DNA from 4 places in the Pseudomonas syringae pv. tagetis genome. Region 1 is predicted to be linked to each of the others. Evidence: predicted binding sites of a transcription regulator. Region 1 holds the regulator's gene; each other region holds the start of a gene.
What was found. Region 1 encodes sigma-54, which starts transcription at its own class of promoters, with help from an activator protein. Its sites were predicted from a motif close to ANTGGCATNNANNTTGCTNT; they were not measured.
Positions count from the first base shown of each region.

Region 2: MME58_RS09525 (circularly permuted type 2 ATP-grasp protein) is a predicted target of sigma-54. The motif match lies at 5,764-5,783, and genes of this name have one in related genera.
Region 3: MME58_RS03765 (pilin) is a predicted target of sigma-54. The motif match lies at 1,193-1,212, and genes of this name have one in related genera.
Region 4: MME58_RS17665 (flagellar hook-length control protein FliK) is a predicted target of sigma-54. The motif match lies at 4,012-4,031, and genes of this name have one in related genera.

Region 1 is NZ_CP092923.1:4,763,543-4,771,360, reverse strand. It holds gene MME58_RS21225 (hypothetical protein) at 1,068-1,463, shown strand; gene MME58_RS21220 (class II fumarate hydratase) at 1,456-2,832, shown strand; gene MME58_RS21215 (tetratricopeptide repeat protein) at 2,866-3,327, shown strand; gene MME58_RS21210 (superoxide dismutase) at 3,329-3,940, shown strand; gene MME58_RS21205 (HPr family phosphocarrier protein) at 4,127-4,399, opposite strand; gene rapZ (RNase adapter RapZ) at 4,416-5,273, opposite strand; gene ptsN (PTS IIA-like nitrogen regulatory protein PtsN) at 5,276-5,740, opposite strand; gene hpf (ribosome hibernation-promoting factor, HPF/YfiA family) at 5,752-6,060, opposite strand; gene MME58_RS21185 (RNA polymerase factor sigma-54) at 6,136-7,629, opposite strand; gene lptB (LPS export ABC transporter ATP-binding protein) at 7,812-7,818, opposite strand, start outside.
Region 2 is NZ_CP092923.1:2,093,676-2,101,493, forward strand. It holds gene MME58_RS09495 (ZIP family metal transporter) at 1-600, opposite strand, end outside; gene MME58_RS09500 (PLDc N-terminal domain-containing protein) at 754-945, shown strand; gene speE (polyamine aminopropyltransferase) at 1,134-1,994, shown strand; gene MME58_RS09510 (LTA synthase family protein) at 2,248-4,335, shown strand; gene MME58_RS09515 (hypothetical protein) at 4,529-4,765, shown strand; gene MME58_RS09520 (ribonuclease E inhibitor RraB) at 5,014-5,355, shown strand; gene MME58_RS09525 (circularly permuted type 2 ATP-grasp protein) at 5,817-7,226, shown strand; gene MME58_RS09530 (alpha-E domain-containing protein) at 7,239-7,818, shown strand, end outside.
Region 3 is NZ_CP092923.1:845,545-853,362, forward strand. It holds gene pilB (type IV-A pilus assembly ATPase PilB) at 1-1,033, opposite strand, end outside; gene MME58_RS03765 (pilin) at 1,258-1,686, shown strand; partial or broken gene MME58_RS27540 (winged helix-turn-helix transcriptional regulator) at 1,914-2,283, opposite strand; partial or broken gene MME58_RS27545 (glutathione S-transferase family protein) at 2,436-3,042, shown strand; gene MME58_RS03785 (DUF433 domain-containing protein) at 3,282-3,974, shown strand; gene MME58_RS03790 (PIN-like domain-containing protein) at 3,971-4,378, shown strand; gene MME58_RS03795 (DUF1523 family protein) at 4,424-4,969, opposite strand; gene MME58_RS03800 (ATP-grasp domain-containing protein) at 5,089-6,087, shown strand; gene MME58_RS03805 (trypsin-like peptidase domain-containing protein) at 6,142-7,281, shown strand; gene MME58_RS03810 (phosphoribosyltransferase domain-containing protein) at 7,348-7,818, shown strand, end outside.
Region 4 is NZ_CP092923.1:3,981,988-3,989,805, forward strand. It holds gene fliO (flagellar biosynthetic protein FliO) at 1-4, opposite strand, end outside; gene fliN (flagellar motor switch protein FliN) at 5-463, opposite strand; gene fliM (flagellar motor switch protein FliM) at 525-1,493, opposite strand; gene fliL (flagellar basal body-associated protein FliL) at 1,503-2,015, opposite strand; gene MME58_RS17665 (flagellar hook-length control protein FliK) at 2,564-3,967, opposite strand; gene MME58_RS17670 (Hpt domain-containing protein) at 4,076-4,432, opposite strand; gene MME58_RS17675 (fused response regulator/phosphatase) at 4,467-6,173, opposite strand; gene MME58_RS17680 (STAS domain-containing protein) at 6,133-6,480, opposite strand; gene fliJ (flagellar export protein FliJ) at 6,565-7,014, opposite strand; gene fliI (flagellar protein export ATPase FliI) at 7,021-7,818, opposite strand, start outside.

The sequences.
Region 1 (7,818 bases):
TTCGCTTGTCCGCGATATCCAGGTTTTGTAGGAGCGGACTCGTCCGCGAACTGCCGGGAACCGGCAGCAAAACCAGGCGCCTCGGTGCACCAGATACAACCAAGGTGGCCTGTTTTGGGGCCGCTTTGCAGCCCTTCGCGGACAAGTCCGCTCCCACGCCCTCCGGGCCGAAGCAGCCCTTCGCTGTCCACGATATCCAGGTTTTGTAGGAGCGGACTCGTCCGCGAACTGCCGGGAACCGGCAGCAAAACCAGGCGCCTCGGTGCACCAGATACAACCAAGGTGGCCTGTTTTGGGGCCGCTTTGCAGCCCTTTGCGGACAAGTCCGCTCCCACGCCCTCCGGGCCGAAGCAGCCCTTCGCTGTCCACGATATCCAGGTTTTGTAGGAGCGGACTCGTCCGCGAACTGCCGGGAACCGGCAGCAAAACCAAGCGCCTCGGTGCACCAGATACAACCAAGGTGGCTTGTTTTGGGGCCGCTTTGCAGTCCTTCGCGGACAAGTCCGCTCCCACGCCCTCCGGGCCGAAGCAGCCCTTCGCTGTCCACGATATTCAGGTTTTGTAGGAGCGGACTCGTCCGCGAACTGCCGGGAACCGGCAGCAAAACCAGGCGCCTCGGTGCACCAGATACAATCAAGGTGGCCTGTTTTGGGGCCGCTTTGCAGTCCTTCGCGGACAAGTCCGCTCCCACGCCCTCCGGGCCGAAGCAGCCCTTCGCTGTCCACGATATCCAGGTTTTGTAGGAGCGGACTCGTCCGCGAACTGCCGGGAACCGGCAGCAAAGCGGGCGCCTCGGTGCACCAGATATAACCAAGGTGGCCTGTTTTGGGGCCGCTTTGCAGCCCTTCGCGGGCAAGTCCGCTCCCACGCTCTCCGGGCCGAAGCAGCCCTTCGCTTGTCCGCGATATCCAGGTTTTGTAGGAGCGGACTCGTCCGCGAACTGCCGGGAACCGGCAGCAAAGCGGGCATCTCAGCACCTGTGTATGACGCACTCGCTTAAGATCACGCTTGTAATGATTATTTATATCATTTAATAATGAATATCATTATTAAGATGAGCTGCGGTCATGGCGTCTGTTCTGCACGAGCTGCCTTATCTCGAAAACTGGCGTGGATTGAGTCTGCGGATTCGTTGTGCCCTTGAGCCTGACGAGCCCCGGCTGATCGAGCATTACCTGGCCGAAGGACGTTATCTGGCGCGTTTTACCGCCACGCCTCAGCTCATGGTTGCCGAAACCACTTTCCGCCTGTTGATGGACACTGCGCGCGATACGGCATTGCCGTGGCACTGGCGTTGCCTGTGCCTGGACCAGGCCTGGCGGCCGCTGCGTGATCTACAGGCAATTGCCTCCACGCCCGCCCGACGTCAGCGCTGGCAAGCCTGTGTCCATCAACTGGCAAGTTGTGTGCTGCAGCCCTCTATTCCCCTTTCTGAACTGGTGCAAGGACATTGCGATGAGTAATACCCGTATAGAACGCGACAGCATGGGCCAGTTACAGGTCCCGGCCGAGGCCCTTTACGGCGCGCAGACTCAGCGTGCGGTGGAAAACTTTCCGATCAGCCATCAACGCATGCCCCGGCAGTTCATCCGCGCACTTTTGCTGGCCAAGTCGGCTGCGGCGCAGGCCAATCTGGAGCTGGAACAGATCAGCGAAGGGCAGAGCAGGGCGATTGTCAGTGCCGTGAAGGATCTGCTGGCCAGTGATTACATGGCTCATTTTCCGGTTGATATCTTCCAGACTGGCTCAGGCACCAGTACCAACATGAACGCCAATGAGGTAATCGCAACGCTGGCCACGCGTGTGCTGGGCGAGCAGGTCAATCCCAATGACCACGTCAACTGCGGGCAGAGCAGCAACGACATCATCCCGACCACGATTCATGTGAGTGCTGCGCTGGCGCTTCACGAACAACTGCTGCCTGCACTCGCCCATCTGACGCACGTAACCGAACACAAGGCCGAGCAGGTCCATGCCTTCGTCAAGACCGGTCGTACGCATCTGATGGACGCCATGCCGGTCCGAATGAGTCAGGTGCTCAACGGCTGGTCGCAGCAGATTCGCGCCAACATCGAGCATCTGCAAGCTCTCCAGCCGAGCCTGCAGTCGCTAGCTCAGGGCGGCACTGCAGTCGGTACCGGAATCAACGCGCATCCCGAATTTGCGGCGCGTTTCAGTCGTCAGTTGAGCGCCTTGACCGGTGTGCAGTTCGCACCTGGCAAGAACCTGTTCGCGTTGATCGGTTCGCAGGACACGGCGGTCGCGGTATCCGGCCAGCTCAAGGCCACGGCAGTATCACTGATGAAAATTGCCAACGACCTGCGCTGGATGAATTCGGGGCCGCTGGCAGGGTTGGGTGAGATTGAGCTTGAGGCGTTGCAGCCGGGGTCGTCGATCATGCCGGGCAAGGTCAACCCGGTCATTCCGGAAGCCACTGCCATGGTCGCCGCGCAAGTGATCGGCAACGACGCCACCATCACTGTGGCAGGGCAGTCCGGCAACTTCGAGCTTAACGTGATGCTGCCAATCGTCGCCCAGAACCTGCTCAGCAGCATCGAGCTACTGGCTAACTCCAGTCGTCTGCTGGCTGACAAGGCGATTGCGAGCTTCAAGGTCAATGAATCCAAGCTCAAGGAGGCGCTGTCGCGCAACCCGATTTTGGTGACTGCCCTGAACCCGATCATCGGTTATCAGAAAGCCGCCGAAATTGCCAAAACCGCTTACAAGCAGGGCCGCCCGGTCATTGACGTGGCCCTCGAACACACCGATCTGCAACGCAGTGAGCTGGAAGTGTTGCTTAACCCCGAAAAACTTACCGCTGGCGGTATTTGATTCCAGTCAGCCAACGTCCCCTGGAGGTATGTCATGCAGCATTGGAAACGCACCATCGAGCAGGCCAATCGCTGTTTCAATCTCGGCGAGTGGGTCGAAGCCCGCGAACTGTATCTCCAGGCGCTGGCGTTGGCGCAAGTACTGTTCGAGCGTTGGGCGGATGTGGATGAAGCCGTCGCAGCCTGTGTGATTTCTCACCACAACCTGGCGGACCTGCACCTGAGCCTGGGCCAGCCGGAGGAAAGTGCCGAGTACCTGTGTGCCATCCATCAGCATCTGTTGCAGACCATGCAGAACCAGCGTCTTCCCCCTGCCCTGCGTGAGGCAGCCTTGCGTCACAGCAGCAAAACCTACGCCGAGCTGTTGAGCTTTATCAGCGAGCACGGCGAATACCCGCGCACTCATCGGTTGCTCAACAGCAGCAGCGAGCACACGCGCTCATCGCTGCAGCGCCGTTCGGCAACCACTTCCGGACTCTTCTACGGAGCACATTGAAATGCCTTATACCTTGCCTGCACTGCCTTATGCATACGATGCCCTTGAGCCGCACATTGATGCGCAGACCATGGAAATCCATTACACCAAGCATCACCAGACTTACATCAATAACCTCAATGCGGCGGTCGAAGGTACCGAGTTTGCTGACTGGTCCGTCGAGAAACTGGTCGCCAGCATCAAACAGTTGCCTGAAAACCTGCGTCCTGCGGTGATCAACCAAGGTGGCGGTCATGCCAATCATTCGTTGTTCTGGGAGGTGATGGTGCCAGGCGGCGGTGGTTTGCCCAAAGGCCCTTTAGAGTTGGCCATCGAAGAGCAATTGGGCGGTTACGACAGCTTCAAAGAAGCGTTTACCAAAGCCGCCTTGACTCGTTTCGGCAGCGGCTGGGCATGGCTGAGCGTCACCCCTGAGAAAAGACTTGTGGTTGAAAGCAGCGGGAATCAGGACAGCCCGTTAATGAATGGCAATACGCCGATTCTGGGGCTGGACGTGTGGGAGCACGCCTATTACCTGCGCTATCAGAATCGTCGTCCCGAATACATCAACGCGTTTTACAACGTGATCAATTGGGATGAGGTGTCTCGACGTTATCAGGCCGCTCTGGCCTGACTCCAGCAACCCGACCCAAGGCAATTTATGCGTTCCGGGATACTCGCGATCAGCAGTGTGCGGTTGGTTCGCCTGACGATAGGGATTGTGCTGCTGGTGGCGGGTATGGCGTTACTGATTGCTCAAGGACTGAGCTGGTTGCGCATGCAATGCTGGTGGTAATGCTTACAGCGATGGGGTGACGGCTTACTCGCCCTCATCAAACCTGTTGTCGATCAGCTCGACCAGGCCATCCAGTGCTTCCTGTTCGAACTCGCCTTCGGTGTGCAGGTGGATCTCGGTACCTTTGCCTGCAGCCAGCATCATCACCGCCATGATGCTTTTGCCGTCGACCATGGTCTGCGGCGATCGGCCGACCCTGATCGTGCAAGGGAACTTGCCTGCTACGCCCACGAATTTGGCAGCAGCGCGGGCGTGCAGGCCCAGTTTGTTGATGATGGTTATTTGACGAGCGGGCATCGCAGTGAAAATCCTTTCAGCTAAGGTCGCGGTGGCGAACCTGAACGTTCTTGAGTGATTGTTGCAAGACCTGGCCGAGCCGTTCGGTCAGGTAGACGGAGCGGTGGTGTCCGCCGGTGCAGCCGATGGCAATGGTAACGTAAGAACGGTTGCTGGCAGCAAACCGGGGCAGCCATTTGTTCAGGTAAGCGAAGATGTCCTGAAACATCTCTTCAACATCGGGCTGCACCGACAGGTAGTCGATAACCGGCTGCTCAAGTCCGGAATGGTCGCGCAGCTCAGGTTTCCAGTACGGGTTGGGCAGGCAGCGTACATCGAAAACCAGGTCGGCATCGATAGGCATGCCGCGCTTGAAGCCGAAGGACTCGATCAGGAACGCGGTGCCTGGCTCGGGCTTGTTCAGCAGGCGAAGTTTGAGTGCGTCACGCAACTGATAGAGGTTCAGGTGAGTGGTGTTGATCTTCAGGTCGGCCAGATCGATGATCGGGCCGAGCAGTGCGGTCTCGTCGCGTATAGCCTCGGCCAGCGAGCGCTCTGCGGTGCTCAGCGGGTGGCGACGTCGGGTTTCCGAAAAGCGCTTGAGAAGGGTTGCCTCGTCCGCATCGAGGTACAACACGTCGCACTGGATGTTGCGTGAGCGTACTTCATCCAGCATCTGCGGAAAGCGGGTGAGATGGCTGGGCAGATTGCGCGCATCTATGGAAACCGCCAGCAAGGGCTCGGCCAACTCGGTATTGATCAGCGCACGTTCGGCCAGCTCCGGCAGCAGGCCGGCAGGAAGGTTGTCGACACAATAAAAACCGCTGTCTTCCAGCACATCCAGCGCCGTACTTTTGCCTGAGCCGGAGCGGCCGCTGACGATGATCATGCGCATGGTCAGTTTCCGTTCTGCACGTCCAGCACCACTTGATAAAGCGCTTCAGAGCTATCAGCACTGCGCAGGCGCTTACGCACATCTTTGTCATCAAGCATGCTGGCGATCTGGCGCAGCAATTCCAGGTGCTCATCGGTAGCGGCTTGTGGGACCAGCAATACGAACAGCAGGTCAACCGGCGCGCCATCGATGGCGTCGAAATCAGTCGGGTTGTCAAGGTGAATGACCGCGCTGACAGGCTGGCTGCACTCGGCGAGACGACAGTGAGGGATTGCAATGCCGTTGCCGAAACCGGTCGAACCCAGTTTTTCGCGGGCAACAAGGCTTGTGAATACTGTGTCCGAAACCATGCCCGGTACTTCACGACCGATCAGGTTGGCGATTTCTTCGAGTACACGCTTTTTGCTGCCGCCCGGCACGTTCACACAGGAGCGGCCGGGGGTCAGGATATTTTCGATTCGGATCATTTAAATGGGCGTTAGCGAGCGGCCGCACCTTTGAGGATGCTTTGCTGCTTTTCCTTATGCTTGAGCAATTGTCGGTCTAGCTTGTCAGTGAGCAGGTCGATGGCAGCATACATATCGTCATGTTCAGCATTGGCAACGACCTCTCCACCATGGATGTGCAACGTGGCTTCGATCTTCTGCTTGAGCTTCTCGACCGTCATCGTGACCTGCACGTTGGTAATCTTGTCAAAATGCCCCTCGAGCTTCTTGAGCTTGAGCTCAACGTATTCGCGAAGGGGTTTGGTCACTTCCAGTTGGTGTCCACTGATGTTGACTTGCATACAGCTTTCTCCTTTGCCAGTGCATAAGGAGACAGGCATGGCGCCTGTCTCTGGGACGCTGTGGCTCGGCCTGCATCACATCAGCCGCTTACGCTCACTGGAAGGCGCTATACCGAGTGACTCGCGGTACTTGGCGACTGTGCGACGGGCTACTTGAATGCCTTGTGCCTCCAGTAAACCAGCGATCTTGCTATCACTCAACGGCTTTTTCTGATTTTCCGCCGCAACCAGTTTTTTGATGATTGCGCGAATTGCCGTTGACGAGCATTCGCCGCCCTCGGAAGTGCTTACATGGCTTGAGAAGAAGTATTTCAGCTCGTAAATGCCACGTGGAGTGTGCATGAATTTCTGAGTGGTCACGCGCGAGATGGTCGACTCATGCATTCCCACTGCCTCGGCAATATCGTGCAGGACGAGCGGCTTCATGGCCTCGTCACCGTATTCGAGAAAACCGCGCTGGTGTTCGACGATCTGTGTGGCGACCTTCATCAGCGTCTCGTTGCGGCTTTGCAGGCTCTTGATGAACCAGCGCGCCTCTTGCAACTGATTGCGCATGAAGGTGTTGTCTGCGCTGGTATCGGCGCGGCGCACAAAGCCGGCGTATTGCGGGTTGACGCGCAGGCGCGGTACTGACTCCTGATTGAGTTCGACCAGCCAGCGCTCGTTGTCCTTGCGCACGATCACGTCGGGAATGACATATTCGGCTTCTGTGGATTCGATCTGTGAGCCAGGGCGCGGGTTGAGGCTCTGGACCAGTTCGATGACCTGGCGCAGCTCGTCTTCCTTGAGCTTCATGCGCCGCATCAACTGACCGTAGTCGCGGCTTCCCAGCAGATCGATATAGTCGGTGACCAGGCGTTGTGCTTCTGCCAGCCACGGCGTTTTCGCCGGCAACTGACGCAATTGCAGCAGCAGGCATTCGCTCAGGTTTCGCGCGCCGACGCCTGCCGGTTCAAACTGCTGGATACGGTGCAGTACGGCTTCGATCTCGTCGAGTTCGATGTCCAGCTCGGGATCGAAAGACTCGAGAATCTCATCGAGCGTTTCGTCCAGATAGCCCTGATTGTTGATGCAATCGATCAGCGTGACCGCCACAAGACGGTCCTTGTCGGACATTGGCGCGACGTTCAATTGCCACAGCAGGTGGCTTTGCAGGCTTTCGCCTGCAGAGGTGCGTGTGGTGAAGTCCCACTCGTCATCATCGTTGCTTGGCAGGCTGCTGGCGCTGGTCTGGTAAATGTCTTCCCATGCCGTATCGACAGGCAGTTCATTGGGGATACGCTCGTTCCATTCGCCATCTTCAAGGTTATCCACAGTCGGCGCGGATTCCTGATAGGTCGGTTCCTGAACGTCAGGGTTGGGCTTTTGTTCGATGTTGTCGGCAAGCGGGTCGGAGTTATCGAAGTCGTCGCCTTCTTCCTGCCGTTCCAGCATGGGATTTGACTCCAGCGCTTCCTGGATCTCCTGCTGGAGGTCCAGAGTGGAAAGCTGAAGTAAGCGGATTGCCTGTTGCAGCTGCGGTGTCATCGTCAGCTGCTGGCCCATTCTCAAGACTAGCGATGGTTTCATGGCAGGGGCTAAACACCTTATTCGCCGGCGCGCATGCGCCATCTACTACAGGCGCCGTGGCGCCAACTTAAGCAAATTATATGCCTGAAACCTGTGCCTTTGCCTAGAGTGGTATGACAAATAAAATATTGTCAATACACTGCGTAGGCATCAATCGGCTGCTAAGCGTAAAGGGCAGTCGATTAAAGG
Region 2 (7,818 bases), 2.7 Mb from region 1:
GGTCAACGGCAAGCCGACATTCATGTCGCCGCTGGCGAAACTGACGCCTATCGCCATGCCCTCGGGCAGGTTATGCAGGGTGATCGCCAGGACGAATAGCCAGACCCGACTGATGCGCTCCGAATGGGGCCCCTGACGACCTACGCTTTCATGCTCGTGCGGGGTGAACTTGTCCAGACCCAGCATCAATAGCACGCCCAGTCCAAGCCCCGCGACAACCGTTGCAGCGGCCCATGGTCCGCTGTCGGTAATGTCCCTTGCGGCCTCCAGCCCCGGCAGTATCAGCGAGAACGAACTGGCAGCCAGCATCATGCCAGCGGCAAAGCCGAGCATGATGTCCTGAGCGCGTTGCGAGACGTTGCGCAGGGCGACGGCCATGATCGCGCCCAGTGCTGTGGCCAGAAAACCGGCTGTCCCGCCGAGCAATGCATGATTGAAGTTGACCTGACTGGTGCCGTAGAAGGCGTTGTAGAGGCTGATGCCGATCAGGCCGGCGACGATCAGTAGAGCGAGCGCGAAGCCCAGGCTTACCAGCGGGCTGCCCTGAAGATGGCTGGACCATGTCGCCCAGGGCGTTCGGGGGTGTGCGGGCGTTGGCATGAAAACGGCTACCTTTGTGAGGGTTGAAAGCGATGGCGGATGAAATGCGAAGTTGACCCCGATTGGGAGCCCGAGAATATAAGGTTGGTTCAACGGAACCCCCGAACGGCGCAACTATCCTAGGAAGGTAAGCATTCAATTAGGGGCAACACCATGGGTTCTAGCTTCAATGGCCTGGTCGGCTTGATCATTCTGGCGCTCGATATCTGGGCCATCATCAATGTCTTGAAAAGCGGCGCAGAGACCGGCAAGAAAATCCTCTGGGTATTGCTGATCGTGCTGTTGCCTGTTGTGGGCCTGATCATCTGGGCAATTCTCGGGCCGCGCGGCAACGTACGCATCTGATACGTCGACAGGCTGCAAAGGAACGCTTGATTGCCCCGGTAATCAGGCGTTTTTCGTTTAAGGGAGCAGTCATCTGCATGGGATAAGCTGCACAGAGGTTCGACCTGTCATGCTCCTCGACGTAGAATGCGCGCCTTTGTTGCGGGCGGTCGGCCGTCCTGTCATCAGTACCCAGCGGGAGCTTACCCATGAGCGATTATCAGGAAACGTTGTACGAAGGCTACGGCCAGCGCTTTCGTATGGAAAAAATGCTTCACGAAGTGCGCACCGAACACCAGCATCTGGTGATCTTCCAGAACCCGCGCATGGGCCGTGTCATGGCTCTGGACGGCGTCATCCAGACCACAGAGGCGGATGAGTTCATCTACCACGAAATGCTCACCCACGTGCCGATTCTGGCTCACGGTGCCGCCAGGCGTGTACTGATCATCGGCGGTGGCGACGGCGGCATGTTGCGTGAAGTGGCCAAGCACCTGACGGTCGAACATATCACCATGGTCGAGATCGACGCCACGGTGGTCGAGATGTGCAAAGAGTTTTTGCCGAATCACTCCAACGGCGCCTTTGACGATTCGCGTCTGAATCTGGTCATCGACGACGGCATGCGCTTTGTCGCGACGACTGACGAGAAATTCGACGTGATCATCTCCGACTCCACCGACCCGATCGGCCCCGGTGAAGTGCTGTTCTCGGAAAACTTCTATCAGGCCTGCCATCGCTGCTTGAACGAAGGCGGCATTCTGGTGACCCAGAACGGCACGCCATTCATGCAATTGAGCGGTGTGCAGACCACGGCCGGGCGCATGAACGGTCTGTTTGCCGACTGGCACTTCTATCAGGCTGCCATCCCGACCTATATCGGCGGGGCGATGACCTTCGCGTGGGGCGCAACTGACAAGAGCTACCGCAAACTGCCGGTGGAAACCCTGCGTCAGCGTTTCACCGGCAGCGGTATTGTTACGCGCTATTACAACCCTGAAGTTCATATCGGCGCATTCGCCTTGCCGCAGTACGTATTGCAGGCTGTGAGCAAGGCCAGCAACGACTGACCATCGATACGGCGTTGCCCAGCCGGGTTGGCCCTGAAAGACGTTGATACGCGCGGCTGGCGACAGAAATTTCACACGTTCTGTCCCAGAATTGCGCGCGAAGCTGAACAGGCAAGCGTCTTCATGGGCTGCTCAGGCCCCTGACGACCCGCAATCAAGTAATATCTGCGCCCTGTCGCACACCGCCCCTCTCTTGAAGGAGGGCGGTGCTGCACCCTGAACCTACTCCTGACTCCACCGGATCCTGACAACCATGGCCAAAACGGACGCCCAGATTCATCGGCAAGCCCGCCTGCAAAACCCGACTGTCAAATCGCATCTGGCTTACATCCTGCTCAGCGGCTTCGCTCTGATGGTGATGTACACACTGTTGCGTATCGGTCTGCTGGTCTACAACCGCGAGATGATTGGCGACACGCCAGCCTCGACGTTCCTTGAAGCGCTTTTCAACGGCACACGTTTCGACCTGCGCCTGACCATGTACCTGCTCATTCCGCTGGTGCTGTCGCTGTTCAGCGCCCGGGCCATGGCGGCACGCGGGTTCTTCCGTTTCTGGCTGACCCTGGTCGGCAGCATCACGCTGTTTTTCGGCTTGATGGAAATGGATTTTTATCGTGAGTTCCACCAGCGCCTGAACGGGCTGGTGTTTCAATATGTCAAGGAAGACCCAAAGACCGTTCTGAGCATGCTCTGGTACGGCTTTCCGGTGGTGCGCTACCTGCTGGCCTGGGCAGTGGTGACCTGGCTGCTGAGTCTGGTGTTCAAGGGCATTGATCGTGCAACCCGTCCACGCCTTGCTGCAAACGCCAGCTCGGCGGGCACTCGCTCCGTTGCGCCGTGGTACATGCGCGTCGGCGTATTCGTTCTGGTGTTGCTGGTCATGGTGGTCTGCATCCGTGGCACCCTGCGCCAGGGCCCGCCGCTGCGCTGGGGTGACGCTTACACCACTGACTCCAACTTCGCCAATCAGCTGGGTCTCAACGGCACACTGACGTTGATCACTGCAGCCAAGAGCCGGATGTCCGAAGATCGCGACAACATCTGGAAAGCCACGCTGCCACAGAACGAGGCCCAGCAGACCGTGCGCGACATGCTGCTGACCCCGCACGACAAGCTGGTCGAGCCGGATATTGCCGCTGTGCGCCGCGACTTCACGCCGCCGGCAGAGAACACCTTGCCGATCCGCAATGTGGTGGTCATCCTGATGGAAAGCTTCGCCGGCCATTCGGTGGGGGCTCTGGGCAGCGATGCCAATATCACGCCGTACTTCGACAAGTTGTCCAGGGAAGGCTTGTTGTTCGATCACTTCTTCTCCAACGGCACTCACACCCACCAGGGTATGTTCGCCACCATGGCGTGCTTCCCGAACCTGCCGGGCTTCGAGTACCTGATGCAGACGCCGGAAGGCAGTCACAAGCTGTCAGGCCTCCCGCAACTGCTGAGCACGGGGCGTAACTACGATGACGTCTACGTCTATAACGGCAACTTTGCCTGGGACAACCAGTCCGGTTTCTTCAGCAACCAGGGCATGACCAACTTTGTCGGTCGCGAGGACTTCGTCAATCCGGTGTTCTCCGATCCGACCTGGGGTGTTTCCGACCAGGACATGTTCGATCGGGGTGCGCAGGAGCTCAAGGCCCGTCAGGACGGCAAGCCGTTCTATGCGCTGCTGCAGACCCTGTCCAACCACACGCCGTATGCCTTGCCGGATCCGCTGCCGGTCGAGCGCGTGACCGGCCACGGTTCGCTGGACGAGCATCTGACCGCCATGCGTTATGCCGACTGGGCGCTGGGCCAGTTCTTCGAGAAGGCCAAAAAAGAGCCATACTTCAAGAACACGCTGTTCGTGGTACTGGGCGACCATGGTTTTGGTAACGACAAGCAACTGACCGAAATGGACCTGGGCCGTTTCAACGTGCCTCTGCTGCTGATCGGTCCTGGTGTGCAGGAGAAGTTCGGTCAGCGCAGCAGCATCGTGGGTACGCAGGTCGACGTAGTGCCGACCATCATGGGGCGTCTGGGTGGCCTGAACCGCAACCAGTGCTGGGGCCGCGATCTGCTCAATCTGCCAGAGGGCGACAAGGGGTTTGGCGTGATCAAACCGTCGGGCAGCGAGCAGGTGGTCGCGATCATCAGCGGCAACCGCATTCTGATCGAACCGACGGAAATGCCTGCCAAGTTGTTGACCTATAGCCTTGGCGCCAAGCCGCATGCCGAGGAGGTGCCTGATGCACCTGACGCTCAGGAGCTCAAGCGCAAGCTGGAAAGCTTCCTGCAGACGGCCACCAAGAGCCTTCTGGATAACACAGCAGGTGTAGAAGCCAGCAAGAACCGCAACTGATGAAAACCGACTCGTACGGGTAACCGGCGAGCCGGATCAGTCCACAGACAAAAGGCCCTCGGCATCCACTGCGAGGGCCTTTTGTTTTGCCCGCGATGGCAGGCTGTCCGGCTTAATTCGTTGGAACGAATGCGCGGGCCAAAAGGTCCAGATCACATAAGCCAGAGTGCCTGGCTTCGTTCTGGAGGCATTGATGAAACAGTGGGCCATTTTGTACCTGGACAAGGATGGTGTGCAGCAGCGTGTTGAGGCTGGCTTTGACGAGTGCCCGACCCCTGAGGACGCCGCGCGTTTTCTGCGCAAGGACCTGTACCCGGTCACCGATGAGCTGAATCTGAATGATCTTGACGGGCGTACCGAAGAGCCGACCGTGAAGACGCTCAAGGACCATAACAGCGTGCAGATCATTTCCATTACAGAAGTCGCCTGACCTGAAGTGATTCAAAAAGCTTTTCGTGGCAACCACTTGGCATCTGCCCCGTGAAGGGTCTACTCTGCAGATGAGGCCGTTGAAGCGGCCTCTGACATCTCGATATCCGACCTGTGCCAAGCCTGGTCCGGTCAGCTACATGCTTGATTCCCCACGCCGGATTACCTGTCGTGTGGCGGCCCCCGATGATTCGGCGGTCGCTCTGGAAGAGTTGAAACTCTATCTATCGTTGCATAGGAGGACGTTTCATGAGCACAGCCTATCAAGAGGACATCAGCAGTAACGTACTGCGCCGCATGAAAGAAGGCGGTTTTGATTTCGCGCGAATCTACCCTATCGAGTTCTACGCCATCTTCCCGGACGAGGAGCGGGCACGGCAGGCCGCAGAGCAATTTCGCGGTGAATCCCTCAACACCCAGGTCAACATACGTGACGACGGTAACTGGCACCTGCAATTGAGCAAAGTGATGTACGCCACCTATGACGGTATCGGTGACTTCGAACAGGACTTTCAGGCGGTGATTTCACCTATGGACGGTGAAGTGGAAGGCTGGGGTGTCACTCAGGAGATCAGACGACTGCACGCTTGATACTTGTTTATTGTCAGACAATACGCGACCGGCTGATTCGGGACAGGTTCTGGATCAGCCGGTTGTGTTTTCGGCTTTCGTTCATAAACAGTGGTCAAAAAAAAGCCACTCAAATGAGTGGCGCAAAGGGAAGTCTGTTTAAAATCCGCACAGGCAGCCCAGCGGATCCAAAAAATAATGCGTGAGGCAAAAGTACCGTTTGGTGCCCTGTTTGCTCGGTTGCTGGCGAGTATGGCGAACTAATATCGTTGGCGGAAATCAACTCTGACTATGCTGATCATAGATTTCACGGTTGAATGACGCTTCCGAATGAGGCGCGAAAGAATTGGCTTGGGCGTTTAGTGCACAGGAATGGTGCGCAGAGCGCTGGATAGTTATCTAACCATTTGATAATAAGGCGTTTATGCCGGTGGCACGGGCTTTGCGATGGTCTTGGTGTCCATGGTGACAAGGAGTACGGCATGATCCGCACCTTTTATGACGAGATGTACGATGCTGGTGGTGTAGTCCGCCCGCACTATCGGGAGTTTGCCCGCTGGCTGGGCGATACGCCTCCCGAGCTTTTGGCTCAACGCAGGCGCGAAGCCGATCTGCTGTTTCATCGCGCCGGGATCACGTTCACGCTCTATGGCGATGAGCAGGGGACCGAGCGGCTTATTCCTTTCGACACCATCCCGCGCAGCATACCGGCCAGTGAATGGCGTGTTGTCGAGCGTGGCTGCATTCAGCGTGTCAAGGCGCTGAACATGTTTCTCGCGGATCTTTATCATGACCAGCGCATTATCAAGGCCGGGATAATTCCTGCCGAGCAGGTGCTGGCCAACGAGCAGTATCAGTTGGCGATGCAGGGCTTGAACTTGCACCGTGATCTGTATTCGCATATTTCCGGTGTCGATCTGGTGCGTGACGGTGACGGCACGTATTACGTGCTGGAAGACAACCTGCGTACCCCGAGCGGCGTGAGCTACATGCTCGAAGACCGCAAGATGATGATGCGTCTGTTTCCGGAGCTGTTCTCGGCCCAGCGCATCGCCCCCATCGATCATTACCCGAACCTGCTGCTCGACACGCTCAAGAGCTCAAGTCATCTGGACAATCCGAGTGTCGTGGTACTGACGCCCGGACGTTTTAACAGCGCCTTTTTCGAGCATGCGTTTCTGGCTCGCGAGATGGGCGTCGAGCTGGTGGAAGGCGCGGATCTTTTTGTCCGCGATGACCGTGTATTCATGCGTACCACAGACGGCCCCAAGGCTGTCGATGTGATCTACCGACGGCTTGACGATGCATTTCTCGATCCGCTGGCGTTCAACCCTGATTCAATGCTGGGCGTTCCCGGCCTGCTGGCAGCCTACCGTTCCGGGAATGTGGTTCTGGCCAATGCGATCGGTACCGGCGTTGCCGATGACAAGTCGGTTTACCCGTATGTCACCGACATGATTCGCTTCTACCTGGACGAAGAGCCGATTCTCAAGAACGTACCCACCTGGCAGTGCCGCAAGCCGGAAGAACTGTCACATGTGCTGGCCAACCTGAGTGATCTGGTCGTCAAGGAAACCCAGGGCTCCGGGGGCTACGGCATGCTGGTCGGCCCTGCGGCGACCGCCGCCGAGATCGAAGCCTTCCGGGCGCGTCTCAAGGCCAAGCCACACGCGTACATCGCCCAGCCCACCTTGTGCCTGTCGACCTGTCCGACCTTTGTCGAGAATGGCATAGCCCCGCGACACATCGATCTGCGCCCCTTTGTCCTGTCCGGTCGCGAAACCCGTGTTGTACCTGGCGGGCTTACCCGAGTGGCCTTGCGTGAAGGCTCGCTGGTGGTCAATTCGTCACAGGGTGGCGGAACCAAAGACACCTGGGTGGTCGAGGATTAAGGATGCCTGCCAATGTTAAGTAGAACTGCCTCTGATCTTTTCTGGATGTCGCGTTACCTGGAGCGAGCGGAGAATCTCGCCCGTATGCTGGACGTGAGCTATTCGCTGTCGTTGATGCCGCAAGACGGGCGGGGCGATGGGCTGGATGAAATAGCCATGCCGTTGCTGATTACCGGAACGCTGGAAACCTACGTCGAGCGTCATGGTGAACTGCATGCCGAGCGCATGCTGCACTTCTTTGCTCTGGATGCGACCAATCCGGCCAGCATCTACAGCTGCCTGGGGGCCGCGAGGGCCAGTGCGCACGCGGTGCGCGGTCGTATCACCGCCGACATGTGGGAGAACATCAACTCCACCTGGCTGGAAATTCGCGGCATCGCCCAGCAGGGCCTGACCCGTTACGGCATGAGTCGCTTCTGCGAGTGGGTCAAGGAGCGCTCTCACCTGTTCCGTGGTGCAACCTACGGCACCATCATGCGTAACGATGCATTCCGTTTCATCCGTCTGGGAACGTTCATCGAGCGCGCTGACAACACCATGCGCATGCTCGATGCCCGCTATGAAATGCTTGAATTGCGCGGGCCGCAGGCCA
Region 3 (7,818 bases), 2.1 Mb from region 1:
CCACAGTATTGAGGATATTCAGACCGGTATACAGAGAAACGGTCTTGCCGGAACCCGTGGGGCCGGTCACTAGAATCATGCCCTGCGGCTGTTTCAGCGCCTCCAGATACAGTGCTTTTTGCTCTGGCTCGTAGCCCAGAGCATCGATGCCCATCTGTGCGCTGGTCGGGTCGAGAATCCGCATCACGATTTTCTCGCCCCATAGAGTGGGCAAGGTATTCATACGAAAATCAATAGCTTTGGTTTTGGACATTCGTAACTTGACCCGGCCGTCCTGTGGTTTGCGCCGTTCCGAAATGTCGAGGCTCGCCATGACTTTCAGGCGTGCAGCAATACGATTTGCCAGATGAATCGGCGGCCTGGCAACCTCATGCAAAATGCCATCGGTACGCAGGCGCACGCGAAAGATCTTTTCGTAGGGCTCGAAATGTAGATCGGACGATCCTAACCGGATGGCATCCAACAGCATTTTGTTGACGAAACGGACCACCGGGGCATCGTCAGCGTCATTCTGCGTCGCGAGGGACGTTTCCTTACCATCAGCCGGTTCGATATCCACACCCAGATCGACATCTTCCAGATTGCCCAGACCGCTATCACTGTCAAAAAATCGATCTATCGCAGTGGTCAGCTTGTCATCTTCGACCAGAATCGCTTCGGTGTTTAGGCCAGTACTGAACTGAATATCGGTCACAGCCTGATGATTGGTCGGATCCGATATGCCAATGAACAGCTTGTTACCTCGTCGCCAGAGCGGCAGGGCGTGATGCTGCCGAACCAGCTTTTCACTCACTAGACCTTTAGGCTGGCTTTCCTTGTCCAGGCTGGCGAGGTCCATGAACGGCACGCCGAACTGATCAGAAGCCAATTCCGCCAGCGTGAGGCTTTTGACCAGCTTGTTCTGAACCAGATAGCTCACCAACGAAATCTTGTCGCGGCGCGCCTGTTGATACGCTTGCTGCGCAACAGGTTCAGTAAGGAGCTCGGCGAGGACCAATTGCTTGGCCAAACCAGTGAGGACAGCATCAGTCATAAAACCACCAGACACAGACAATGGGTGGGTTATAGCGCAGTCGGGCGGTGCTGCCAAATGGCAGTGCGGGATGTGACGTAAATTGTCAGTTTCTGCGGATTACGGAGCAACCTGATGCCACGGATAACGGCTTTCCAAATGGTTCGCAACGCATTGCACTTTGGCACGCCGTGTGCTTTAGGTGGATCAAGGCACTAAAAACTGACGCCTCGGAGAAGTAAGCTATGAAAACACAAAAAGGTTTTACGTTGATCGAGCTGATGATCGTAGTGGCGATCATCGGGATTCTGGCTGCGGTGGCACTGCCTGCATATCAGAATTACACCAGAAAAGCGGCTTACACAGAGGTCGTGTTGGCTATGGACGCCGTTAAATCTGCCGTCGCCGTTTGCTATGCGCAGACGACTGACCTCACCGCATGCGATACTGCAGCAAAATTAGGCATCACTCTTCCAACCGCCACCCCAGGTGCTTTGGCTAGCGTTGGTATTACGGCTACAACAGCGGTTATCACCGGTACACCTAATGCTTACAAGGGCATTGCTGCTGCGGATACCTGCATATTGACCCCTACCCGCTTGGTTGGTAACACCGACGTTCTTACTTGGCAGTACAGCGGTGGTTGTTTGACACAGGGTTACGTGAAAAACTAATTCCAACATGCAGCTAATCGCGCCTCTTTAATGTTAGCGTTAAAGAGGCCGATTTAGATAGCCTGTTAGCACAGGATTGTCTTTGCTATAAGTTTGTAGGGGGCAGTTCTCAGTATTAATCAGAGAAAAATTTCGATCTATGCTGGTCGAGCCTTCTCTCTTTGCTTTTTTTTTCAGGCAAGTATTTCAAACTCAAGACTGTATCTGTTGCTTGCAACTAACGGAATTTAATTCTCAAGTCGCACACCATCTGCCACGTCCTTCCCCCGCTTCAACCTCAACCGATATTCAATCTTCGCAATCGCCGGCAGCAACTCCAATTTCAACTCCGAAAGACTGTACTCCGCAGGAGGTGGCGAAGTCGCCAGCACCGTCCGAACAACCACACCTTTATCTCCCACCTCTTCAAGCCTACCGACAGTATCTTTGCCGAAATACCGGGGATGTCGACGCGCAGTTCGCCGAATCGCCGAGGCCCACCACTTTAACTCCACAGCAAATTTGGAGTCCAGACACCGCTCAGGAGCCACATGCACGCCGCTATCGCGCATTCGGGGACGGGATGGTTGACTTGCTTTTGCGCATTTTCAATGACATGGCAGGGTTTTCCTTGTCGGATCGCGAGTTTCCAGAGCGTAACCAGGTTACATAACGGCAACCGGAGAACTAGAGTAACCTTAAGTTACCAGCTATAAAAAGTTATCTGAGTGCTAGGATCTGGTCATTCTCAGCCACCGGAACAATCACCTATGAAGCTTTACTACTCACCTGGCTCCTGTTCGCTTGCTGCTCACATCGTGTTGCACGAAGCGGGTGTCGCTCACGAATTGGTCAAGGTCAATCTGCGGCAGCATACGATTGAATCCGGCGATGACTATTACGCGATCAACCCCAAAGGGCTGTTCCTGCGTTGGGGTTGGATGGCGGTGCTGTTCTGACTGAAGGCAATATCTGGGTGACCACTTCGTACCAATGCTGGTGCCAGCCAACGGGACGCTGGAGCGCGCAAGGCTGCAGGAGATACTCAATTATCTGGCTGCTGAATATCACAAGGCCTGGACACCGCTTTTCTATTTGGCGAAGGGGGTGGATGCCACCGACGCCCAGCGCCCGGTCATCGCCAAACAAACCTACTTGAATGGTCTGCTGGCGAATGGTCTTGATTACCTGCTGGGTAACGATTTCAGCGTTGCCGACACCTACCTGTTCGCGGTAACACGCTGGCCTGTCAATTTTGGCATTTCGCTGGAAGCGCAACCTGCTTTGCAAGCGTTCGTGGCGCGAGTAGAAGCACGTCCATCCGTCAAGGCTGTACTGAAAGCGAAGGGTTTGCCCAAACTGTTCAACAAGACCTGAGCCTGCTTAAGACTCAGGTTAGACTCACCTTTTAAACAATAGCGCCCCCGGCGGATGTGCTTCGTTGCGGGCGCTTTGATTCGATTACTTGGTGTTATCACGATGGCATCGTAGGAAATTTCAGCTTTTGCATTAGGTCACTTCCTGATCCGCTTCGGTTATCAAAACGTCCGTTGATTGATATCCGAATCAAGCCCAGAATTACTCTCCTGATTACCCTACACATGAAGAGAGGAGCTATGAACACCACTACATCACCCAGCCGCCTCCTCGGTGTGGGCCTATACACCCCAGCAGAAGCGTCCTCATACACCGGCATTCCGGCGAAAGACATTCGCAGATGGATGTTCGGCTATAGCGCGGCAGGCGTCGATCACCCCGGCCTCTGGACGCCAGAGGTCGCATTTCTGGACGACAAGCTGCTCGGCTTCCACGACCTGCTGGAAATTCGCTTTGTCCATGCGTTTCGCCAGCACGGCGTCAGCTTGCAAGCGATCCGCAGCGCCTCGTTACAAGCCAGAGAAATGTTCGGCCAGCTCTACCCGTTTACGTGCAGACGTTTTCAAACTGACGGACGAGATATTTTCGCGACCGTTCTGTATGAAACGGGTGATGAGGCGCTTCTGGATCTGGTGAAGCGGCAATACGCGTTCAAGCAGGTCATTACGCCCTCTCTGTACGAGGGCATTGATTACGCAGGTGAAGAGTCGGCAAAGCGCTGGTATCCATTAAAGCGAAGCAAGGCAGTTGTTTTGGACCCGGCAAGGAATTTTGGCAAACCGGTGTTGGCAACGACGGGAATCGACACAGCAGCGATCTATCATTCTTATCTGGCTGAAGGCCAGAACGCGAAGCGTGTAGCGTTACTTTATGAGATTCCGCCTGCAGCAGTGGAAGCCGCAGTCAATTTTGAGCACAGGATCGCGGCTTGAATTTTTTGATCGATAACAATCTGCCGCCCGCTATCGCCAGAGCGCTCAATGAGCTGACAAAGAGTGAAGGTCACTCAGTGGTATCGCTGCGTGAAAGATTCCCTGCCAACTCCGCTGATATTGACTGGGTGACCCATCTCAAAAAAGAAGGCGGTTGGGCGGTCGTGTCTCAGGACAAGTTTTCCAAGGGAGACGCTGAGCGTCGGGCATTCCGGGAGTGTGGGATGCCCATTTTCTGCCTTGCCAGGCAATGGGGGAAAATGACCTACTGGAACAAGGCAGAAAACCTGGTCAGGTGGTGGCCTTCAATTACCGAGCAGGCTTTGTTAATCGAAGGCGGCGCAGCCTTTCGTGTGCCATGGACGTTTTCTGCGGCCCGCAAGTTCCAGCAGCTCCATATATAGCCCGATCATAGACCGGGCTTTTCGCAGTATCTAAAGTACGAAAAATTACCTCACCACCCCATCAACCCGCGCCCGCCCTTTAAACCGCCTCCTCACCCCAACCACCACCATCACCACCAGCAACCCCACCACCACAAAAAAGACCGTATTAAAAATCGGAAACGGCTGATCACGACTCGTCACCGCCTCAACCTCGGTCACGTTGGGAAACATCGACAGGATCGTTATGCGCCAGCCGTAATAACGAATCAGCGCCAGCTGTTGGGAGTCACGCGAGTAGCCCTGGGCTTTGGCCTGGATGTCGGCGGAGTCGAATTTGAAGTACCACGGGAAGCTCCAGCCGGTGTCTTCGTTGCGGTAGACCACGACCTTTTTGCTGTCCGGGTCTTCGGTGTTGATGAAGTACACGTCGCGGGTCGGGCCGTCTGCCGGGTTTTCGGCGTTGATGACGCCGTCGGCGTCCATTCTTTTGACTTCCACGCCGGTGATCATCACGACATCATGGCGCGGCAGGACGTAATAGAGGCTTAATGCGCCGATCCCGAGTGCAACGAATACCACAAGCCAAATCGACCTTTTAAGCCACTTCATACCAGCGTCCTCTGTTTAAAATTGCGTGACTTTGCCCTAATCCGAACATTTCGAAGCAAAACAGTTATTACAAAATTCGACAAGGCCGTTGCGGATGGCGTTGTCTCCCGGAGATTGACATGATTTGGTTCCTTGAAGGGCAGTCCAGCCAGCGTGAAGTGATCATGGGCGCGCGCGACGCATTGCCCGCGTCAGTGCAGATTATCGCCTCCCATCGCCAGCAGCGCTCCGAAATTACCGGGCAGGCCCATGTGGCACTGCAAGAGCCGGTCGACAATGAAGAGCGTATCGACTGGGTGCTGGAGACCGCTCGGGCGCTGGGCGTCAGGGTTATCGTCGCCGGGCGCATAGGCAGCTTTTACGAAGCGCAGCGTGCACGTTTTGTTGCCGAGGGTTTTGACCTCGTCACAGGCGGAACGTCCCGGCAGACTTTCATGGATGTCGATGACAAGAGCCGCTTCACGGCAGCGGCCGAGGCGGCAGGGCTGGCGTGTATTCCGGGAATCGCCGCGAGCAATGCCGAGGAGTTGCAGGCGGCTTACGAAGCGTTGTCGGTATATGGCGAGGTGTGTATCAAACCGGTGGTCGGGATTTATGGCCGCGGTTTCTGGCGCTTCAAGACCGATGTCGACGATTTTCGCTGTTTCGCCAACCCGGATGCTCGTGAAACCACCTTTCAGGCGTACCTTGATGCTTATCGCCAGTCCGATGACGTTCCGGCGATGTTGCTGATGCCGTATATGCCGGGCAGTGAGTGCTCGGTGGACATGGTTTGCGAGCACGGCAAGGCGGTTGCCTTCGTCGGACGGCGCAAGGTGGGGCTCAATCAGACCTTCGAGCGTGACAGCGAAGCGGTGCAACTGGCGGTGCGCGCAGCGGAGCATTTTGCCTGCGACGGGCTGATCAATGTGCAGACCCGCGACGATGCCGACGGCAAGCCGCGCTTGCTGGAAATCAACCCGCGTTACTCGGGCGGCATCGGTTATGTGCGTGAAACCGGCGTTAACCTGCCGGGTATTTTTGCGACCCGCCGTCTCGGCTTGAAAGAACCGGAAACACATTGGCTTGAAGATATCCGCGTGAAGGCCATCACGGTCGCTGTACGGGCCTGGGTTTGATCGCGATAATAGATTTTTGCTATCACTAATCGCTCTTATCAGGGAGGATCGGGCATGAAGCTTCTTGCGCCAGGTGCAAATACTGCTTTAGCTGGCGCCCACTGCTCCTGGAACCTGGAGAGCGGTCAATCTTCGGTGTTCGGTGAATACGCCGCTGTCGCCTTGCTGGCGGTCAACGACAAGCGCCAGCCTATGGGCGATCCGGCGCTGCTGCATCAGGAACAGAACTGGATGGAGTGGAGCGGCGGCCCTCAGGATGTCGGCTGTACGCTCAGGCTGGACAGGCTCCCGAGCGGCAGTGATCGCGTGCTGTTGATGGTCTACGTGTATGCGGCCATGGGGCCGGTCCGTGATATCGGCAGCCTGCACCTCATGGTGGATGGCGACATCGAGCACCGCCTGGACCTGCGCGATAACGGCGAAGCGGCGATCATCATCGGCGAGTTCTACAAGCGTAACGAACAGTGGAAATTCCGTGCGCTGAGCGAAGGTTCTGCGTATGGGCTGTCGGCGTTCGGGCGCAAGATCGGGCTGGAGGTCGACGACCGTCATCCGCGCCGCCCGTCCGGAACGGCCGGTAGCGCGCCTCGGCATGAGTCGGCGACGGGTACGGCGTTTGTGGTCGGTCCTGCGCACGTCATGACCTGTGCGCATGTTATCGAAGACATGGGCGTGTTCTATATCACTTCACTGGAGGGTCGTTACAAGGCCGAGCCGGTGGTGATCGACCGTCGCAACGACATCGCGCTGCTGCGCGTGCAAGGTGCACCGCCGTTGTCTCCGGTTACATTCCGGGACGGGCAGGGCTGTGAGCCGGGTGATACCGTAGCGGTCTTGGGTTATCCACTGGCGTCCATTTCCGGCGGCGGGCTGCAGGTGACTCAGGGCGGTATCTCCGGTTTGTTCGGCCTGCACAATGACGCCAGCCTGTTCCAGTTCACGGCCCCGATTCAGCCGGGGTCCAGTGGTAGTCCGTTATTCGATAACGGTGGTGCGGTGATCGGCATGGTGACGTCCACCGTGCCGGACGGGCAAAACATGAACTTCGCCGTGAAGTCCGCACTGCTTATGTCCTTTCTGCAGGCTTGCCGCATCGATGCGCCGCATGACCGTGCGGAAAGGTCGTACACCACCACCGAAATCTCGCGCACCGCCCAGTCATCGTTGTGGCTCGTTGAAGCCTCACGTCAATGAAATCGGTGTTGCCTGCTCAATCCGCAGGCGTCTGGGGCTGCGGCCCCGTTAATCAGGAATTTATCGATGGACAGCAGCGCAGCTTTTTCCAACCCTACAAAGCTTCGTGCTGATCTGCTTCGTGGTCGCCTCGATGTCAGTGTCGATTCGTCGACCATTGCTCCGGACTCCCTGTTCGGCTTTGCCGAGCGGCGCAACCCCAAGCGTGCTTTTCTGTTCGTGTCCCGAGTGCTGGGGCGCCATATCCCTGCGCGCCCGGGCGTGATGCTGAAAAGCTTTCAGGACCTGGCGCACAAGATCCCGGCAGACCTGCCCGGTCCGGTGCTGGTCATCGGCATGGCCGAAACGGCAGTCGGCCTCGGTGCCGGGGTACACCGTGCCTACAGCGAAACGCGCCCTGATGCCTTGTATCTGGTCAGCACGCGCCATCCGACCGGTAGCCAGCTGTTTGCCCGTTTTGAAGAAGAGCATAGCCACGCCAGCGCTCACCTTATTCATCTGCCTGTCGATCCGGCGTTACGCGAGATGATGCTTGGC
Region 4 (7,818 bases), 780 kb from region 1:
TCACTTAGCGCAGCTTCTTGATGCGTTCGCTCGGGCTGATCACGTCGGTCAGACGGATGCCGAACTTCTCGTTGACCACCACCACCTCACCGTGCGCGATGAGCGTCCCGTTGACCAACACGTCCAGCGGCTCACCAGCCAGACGATCCAGCTCGATCACCGAGCCCTGGTTGAGCTGCAGCAGGTTACGGATATTGATGTCAGTGCTGCCCACTTCCATGGAGATCGACACCGGAATGTCAAGAATCACATCCAGATTAGGCCCATCCAGAGAAACCGGCCCCGTGCTTTTCGGCACGCTGCCGAACTCTTCCATGGTCATCCGGCTACCCGAATTCCCCGCATCCGCAGCCAGCAACGCATCGATGTCAGCCTGACTGTCGCCAGCTTCGCCCAATGCAGCAGCCCACTCATCGGCCAACGCCTGATCTTCAGCAGACGTCATATCGTTTTCATCAGCCATCAGTTGTCCTCTGCACGCAGTATTTCAGTTACGCAACAATTTCCGACGTCGACCAGACAGGTCAGCGTCGCGCTATGGGTTCGATTACTTGCAGGGCCATCTTGCCCTTGTGCGAGCCAAGCTTGACCTTGAATGAAGGTACGCCATTGGCACGCATGACCAGCGAGTCGCTCAATTCCACCGGGATCACATCACCAGGTCGCATGTGCAGGATGTCACGCAGCGGCAGCTGACGCTGGGCGACGGTCGTAGTAAGAGGCACATTGACATCCAGCACGTCTTCCTTGAGCGCATTGACCCAGCGCTCGTCCTGATCGTCCAGATCCGACTGGAAGCCGGCATCGAGCATTTCGCGGATCGGCTCGATCATCGAGTACGGCATGGTCACGTGCAGATCGCCGCCACCGCCATCCAGTTCGATGTGGAAGGTGGAGATCACTACAGCCTCGCTCGGCCCGACGATGTTGGCCATGGCCGGGTTCACTTCCGAGTTGATGTACTCGAAATTGACTTCCATGATCGCCTGCCAGGCCTCCTTGAGGTCGACAAACGCCTGATCCAGCACCATGCGCACGACACGCAGTTCGGTCGGCGTGAACTCCCGGCCTTCGATCTTGGCGTGACGACCGTCACCGCCGAAAAAGTTATCCACCAACTTGAACACCAGCTTGGCGTCAAGAATGAACAGCGCGGTGCCACGCAGCGGCTTGATCTTGGCCAGATTGAGGCTGGTCGGCACGTACAGGGAATGCACGTACTCACCGAACTTCATGACCTGAACACCGCCCACCGCCACGTCCGCCGAGCGGCGCAGCAGGTTGAACATGCTGATACGTGTGTAGCGGGCGAAGCGCTCGTTGATCATTTCCAGCGTCGGCATGCGTCCGCGGACGATCCGGTCCTGGCTGGTCAGGTCGTAACTTTTGACACTCCCAGGTTCGCTGTTGTTGTCAGTCTGGACCATCCCATCGTCGACGCCATGCAGCAGCGCATCGATCTCGTCCTGGGAGAGCAGGTCTTGCACGGCCATGTGAGAGTCCTACTGCAATACGAGGTTAGTGAAGAGCAGCTGTTCGATCACAGTCTTGCCGAGTTCTTTCTGCGCGACTTCCTGAATGCTGGCGGTCGCTTTCTGACGCAGCATTTCCTGGCCGATCGGCGAAGCCAGCGATTCGAAGGGAATGGCTGCAAACAGCATGACCAGATTGTTGCGGATCAATGGCATGTGGACCTTCAGCGCTTCCATGTCGGCTGCGTTACGGCCCAGCATGGTGATGCTCACCTGCATGTAGCGTTGGCGGCCATTGGCGTTGAAGTTGACCACAAAGGCCGGGGTCATCGGTTCGAACACCGCCACTGGCTTGACGTTGGCTGCCGCTGCGGCCGCCGCTGGATCTTCCTTGCTTTCGCTCTTGTGCATGAGGAACCAGGTCGCGCCCACCGACAAGCCTACGGCCAGCAGCAGCGCCACGACGGCGATGATAATGAGCTTGAGTTTGCCTTTACCTTTGCCTGTGGTCGCGGGGTCTTTAACTTCTTCGCTCTGCGCCATGCCAATAATCCGTCACTATTCAAGAGGTTCTTCAATACGTGACAGAGGCAGAGCAAGTGTTATGCCAGAGTTGTACGAGGCGGAGATGTATTGGACACAAACGGTTACGCGCCTGGGCGCGAAGGGATCGTGATTCTTGTGAAAGCACTTTAGAGCAGTTTGGCTAAAGGCACAGTTCGGGAGCTAATAACTATCGTTCCTCACGCTCCGCGTGGGAATGCAGTTCATGACGTCGTGTCGCGGCTGCCACGACTATCGTCCCCACGCTCCGCGTGGGAATGCAGTTCGTGACGCTCCGCGTCACACAATGGTTTTTCGTTCTCAGGTGGATTGAGGTTCGACTCAAGTCACCTTTTCGCCCCTCGGCGACCTACTTTGATGGGGCCAAAGTAGGCAAAGCCCGCAACTCCGTTTCCGGCCCGACTTCACCCTGTCACTTACGTCGCAATCTGGGTCGTCTGTGCCATCGCGTTAAAAAAGCATTTCTGCGCCATCAAGTTCATGCAATGCATGACATCGCGTCGCGGCTGCCATGCAACTCAAGAGCCTCACGCGTAATAATCGATCTCACTGGTGCCGATCACACGTGCCGCTGGCTGGCTGACCGGAATGGCTGCATCGACGCCTGCGATTTCATCGGAGGTATCGCTGGAACTCATGCCACCGCCACGACCGCTGCGCTGGGCACGGCTGGCCTGCTCCTGAGCCTGTTGCTGGGCCTGCTGTTGCGACTGGTCGGAAACATTGACGTCGACGTTGCCAAGCCCCTGCTGCACGAACGACTCACGCAACTTCGACATCTGGCTTTCCAGTGCATCACGTACACCCATATGGGCGCTCATGAAGGTCACCTGGGTCTGCTGCTCAGGCGCCATGTTGATACGAATATCGAGACGACCGAGTTCGGCAGGTTCCAGCTTGATATCGGCGGTCTTGAGATTCTGGCTCGACAGGTACATGACGCGGTCGACGATGCCTTCGGTCCAGCCGCTTTGATGCATGGCCAACGGCTGGTTCATCAAGGGCGCGGCAGGTGCTGCCGCTGCGCGTGCCGGTTGCGCGGCCTGGCTGAGCGCAGCGAGGCGATCGGCAAAGTTGTCGACGCGCGTGTCGCCGGCGGCGCCTTTGACATCCTTCAGACCCTCACCGATCAAACCGCTGAACGACTTGTCACTGCTTTCAGTGCTGCTGCCTTCGGAGGGAAGTTGCTCGCTCAGGACCGACAGGTTATTGACGATATTCTGATTGGGGTCAGCTTCAGAGTTGCTCGGCGTCGCCTTGTTGGCAGCCTGGGCGTTCTGCGCAGCCAGTTGAGTCTTGGCAGTGGCGTTTTCCAGCGCCAACTGCACGGCATCCAGACCGTCCAGCGGATCGGCGTCGGGATTGAAGGCGTCTTCGGCCACGACTGGCGGTGCCGCCTGAGTGGTAGTGAGCGCCGAGACCACTGGTGCGGTGACAACTTCCGCACTTGGTGGTGCCTTGCCTACAGGTGCCGCGGGAGCCTGTGCGGCCATTGCCTGCAATGCCGGGTCAAGGGCCGGATCGACGACCGCCTGGCCCTCAGTCAGCGCCGGATCGGCAGAGGCCTGCGCATCGTCCTGCTTCGAGTCGGAATGCGCCGCGTCATCATCCGCACTTGCCGACTTGGCTGGCAAATCATTGCCGCTATCGGCAACGCTCGACTTGTCGGCGGCATTCGTCTGATCGCTTGCAGGCTTGTCCTTGCCAGCGGCAACCTTGTCCTTGTCAGGCGCGGTCTTGTCGCGAGCTGGTTTTACGGGCGTATCGTCACGCGCAGGGACGGTGTCTTTCGCCTGCTTTGCATAGACATTGGAAAAGCTGGAGGCCCCGTCCTTGCTGCTGTCAGCAGACTTGACCGCATTGTTGGCCACACCGGACCTGGCGGTCACAGAGGTTGTAGCCTGAAGAAGCGCATTGGTAGCAAGGGGCATTTCGGTCTCCGCATCAGCTGCTGGTTATCGCCTTACCAGAGTAGCTAGCAATATGCGGGCCAATTTTTAAATGATCTCCATAACGGGAATCGAGGGAGACTTCAGGGCTCAGCTGACGAACAGCTGCCGCTCGGAATTGAACAACCCGCGAATCGTCATGTATTCACTGTCGATCGTGCCAATCAATTCTGCCAGACCTGCGAACTGCTCCTGGCGGGCCTGCTCCTCGAGCTGACGGCACAGCTCGGAAAGCTGCAAGGCCCCCATGTTGCTACTGCTGCCCTTGAAGCTGTGAGCGGTAAGGCTCAACTCCTGAAAGTCAGGATTGCGGGACCCGGCAGCCAGACGCAACTGCGCGATACGCTGCTCGGAATCCTTGAGAAAAACATCCAGCAAGGTTGGATATTCGTCTTCCATGACCTCCTGCAAGGTATTCAACACGCTGTAATCCAGATGAATCGACACTTGTTCACTCCTTGATCAAGACTCCAGGCGGGGATTATGCCACTCCCTCCCAGGAAAATTCCACGCAGGCGGTCCTGCCATCCCTGGACCACCTGGCCTCGCGGCTCAACTCACAGACCAGATGCAGCCCGCGACCATACAGTTCATTGCTGGCAGGCGTCAGCGTCCGGGTCTTTTCCACATCAAATCCCTGGCCGCTGTCCTCGACACCGAGGGTCAGCCGACCGCCCTGCGCGACCGTTTCAACCTGCAGGGTCATGCGGATGAAGCCGGACTGCAGCCTGTCGAGGCGTTCTGCCCGCTGCTGATAATAGAGCGCGAAGCCTGCTGCGTCGTGCTTGAGCGCCGAATCCAACCCTAGCACACCATGCTCCAGCGCATTGCTGTACAGCTCGCCGAGCACCATGTGCAGTGCGGCACCCTGATCACGCAGGCCATGTACCTCCAGCAGCAATTGCAGTACGTAAGGCAGGGGGTTGAAACGCTTGAGGGTCGAGGCACGAAACTCGAAGCTGGCCGACCAGTCCAGCGGGCTGGAGGCGCCGCTGTCCGAATACATCATGGCAGGCAGACTTTGCAGCGGCGCTTCGACAGCGCTGACTTCCAGCAGACTGACATCGTCACGCGCCTTGCCGCCAAATTCGTTGAGCGCCTCGAGGATCTCTTCGATCAGCAACTGCGGTTCGCGATTGGCCGACAGAACCTGTCGCAGACGCTGCGCACCGAACAGCTCCTCCTGACTGTTACTGGTGTCGAGCACGCCGTCGGACAACAGAAATATGCGGTCACCCGGCGCCAACGGATACACGTCGGTGCGCGCGTCGAAGGCATCGACGCTCAATACGCCCAAGGGCAGATGATTCGAGGCCAGCGGCACATGCTCGCCCTGTGCGCCGCGCAGCAGGTAGCCGTCCGGCAAGCCGCCGCTCCATACCTCGACCTGCCGCTGCGGCAGATTGATACACAGCAGCGTCGCACAACAAAACATGTCGACCGGGAGGATGCGTTTGAGCTTGGCGTTCATTTCACGGAGGATTTCAACCAGGCCATAGCCCTTGGCTGTCATGCCATAGAACACTTCTGCAAGCGGCATCGCGCCAACGGCAGCCGGCAAGCCATGTCCGGTGAAATCACCGAGCAGCACCTGCATGTGCCCGGCGGGGGTGTAAGCGGCCAGCATCAGGTCGCCGTTGAACAGTGCGTAGGGGGACTGCAGGTAGCGGATATTGCTCGCCCCCAGGCAACCGGCGTGGGCGATCTGATCGAACACCGCCTTGGCGACACGTTGCTCATTGAGCAGATATTCATGGTGCCTGGCGATCTGGTCACGCTGCTGGCGAACAGTCTCGTGCAATACCCGCAAACGGTTCATGGCGTTGAGCTTGGCGGCCAATACCAGCGGGTTGTAAGGCTTGGACATAAAGTCGTCACCACCGGCGTCCAGGCAGCGTGCAAGCGCCTCGCCTTCGGTGAGCGAGGTCAGGAAGATGATCGGCACCAGCGATTCGCCGGCCATCGCCTTGATCCTTCGCGCCGCTTCGAAACCATCCATGACCGGCATCATGGCGTCCATCAGAATCAACTGCGGGCTTTCGGCCTTGAAGATGGCAACCGCTTCGACACCGTTGCCCGCGCTGAGGACCCGGTGACCCTGCCGCGCCACGATGGTTGACAGCAGCAAGCGGTCACTGGTGCTGTCATCAGCGATCAGAATGCACAGTTTGTTCGGGGCTGGCTGCACTGGGTATGCTCAATTCGAACAGCTTCGAGAAATTGGAAATGGCCAGAATCTTCAGCACATCAGGCGTGCAGTTGACCAAGCGTACCAATGCCTTGTCACCTCCGGCGTGATCGCGCAGCAGCAACAGCATGCCCAGCGCAGAACTGTCCAGATAATGCGTACCGCGCAGGTCGACCACGTAGTTCAGTGACTGCGGATAGTCCTCATAGGCAGTGCGAAACGCCTGATGGGAATTGAAATCGAAACGCCCTTCGATATAAAGGGTCAGCGTCTGGCCATCGGCAGAACGTTCGGAAGTGACAGTCATGGGAACCTCGAGGTGTTTCATCACCGAGACATTGATAGCGTAGACCAGCCAGAGAGATCACTGCGGGTCTGATTGAGTCAAACGTCAGAATTGTTCATGACGAGGCAGGCGCTGCGACAACTCGTCGAGCAATTTCTGCTCGCGCTTGTCTTCCAGCCTGCGCGCCTCGTCCATGTACCGCTGCACCAGCTTGCGCAAGCCCTCTACCCGCGCGTAGCAATCCTGCCAGGCGCTGCGCGCCCGATCCAGATTGGCTTTGTGCCATTCAAGACTTTTGTATTGCTGGGCAACGGCGACATCGAGCTGACTGAGAAAGCGTTGATAACCCAGCAGCCACTGCCCGGAAACCCCGGCACTGCCGCGCTGCAACCATTGTTGCTGATAATCCTGACGAAACTGGTCAAGTTCCTGCAGCTTGTTGTTGGCAAGATTGACCTGCCCCTGGAAGTGCCCAAGGCGCTGGGCGGCAGTTCGCTCGGCAGCCTCTGCCATCTCGACCACCGGCGCCAGACGCGCCGCTCGACTCTGCGCCATGGGTTATCAGCCGCCAGTCGCTGGTGCGAAGATCGACGCCAGCGCCTCGCTGCTGCCCTGCATGCTTTCGTTCTCGCGCAACGCCTGACGCTGATAGCGCACCAGTACCGGATGCAGCGCAATCGCCATGTCCGTTTCGCGATCGCCGCCTGCTACATAGGCCCCCACGCTGATGAGGTCGCGAGTCTGCTGATAGCGTGACCACAACTGTTTGAAATGCTGCGCACGCGCCATGTGCTCGGGGCTGACCACGGCGGGCATGACCCGGCTGATGGACGCTTCGATATCGATAGCCGGGTAATGCCCCTCTTCGGCCAGGCGCCGGGACAGCACGATGTGGCCGTCCAGCACACCGCGCGCCGAATCGGCAATCGGGTCCTGCTGGTCATCGCCTTCGGAGAGCACGGTGTAAAACGCGGTAATAGAACCACCACCCTTTTCAGCGTTGCCGGCGCGCTCGACCAGTTTGGGCAAGCGGGCAAACACTGATGGAGGATAGCCCTTGGTGGCCGGCGGCTCGCCAATGGCCAGCGCGATTTCCCGCTGAGCCTGAGCAAAACGGGTCAGTGAATCCATCAGCAACAGGACATTCTTGCCCTTGTCACGAAAGTATTCGGCGATTCGCGTGCAATACATCGCTGCGCGCAAACGCATCAGAGGCGCATCATCGGCTGGCGAAGCGACCACCACCGAACGCTTCAGGCCCTCCTCGCCGAGGATGTGCTCGATGAACTCCTTGACCTCACGGCCCCGCTCCCCGATCAGGCCAACGACGATGATGTCCGCTTCGGTGAAGCGCGTCAT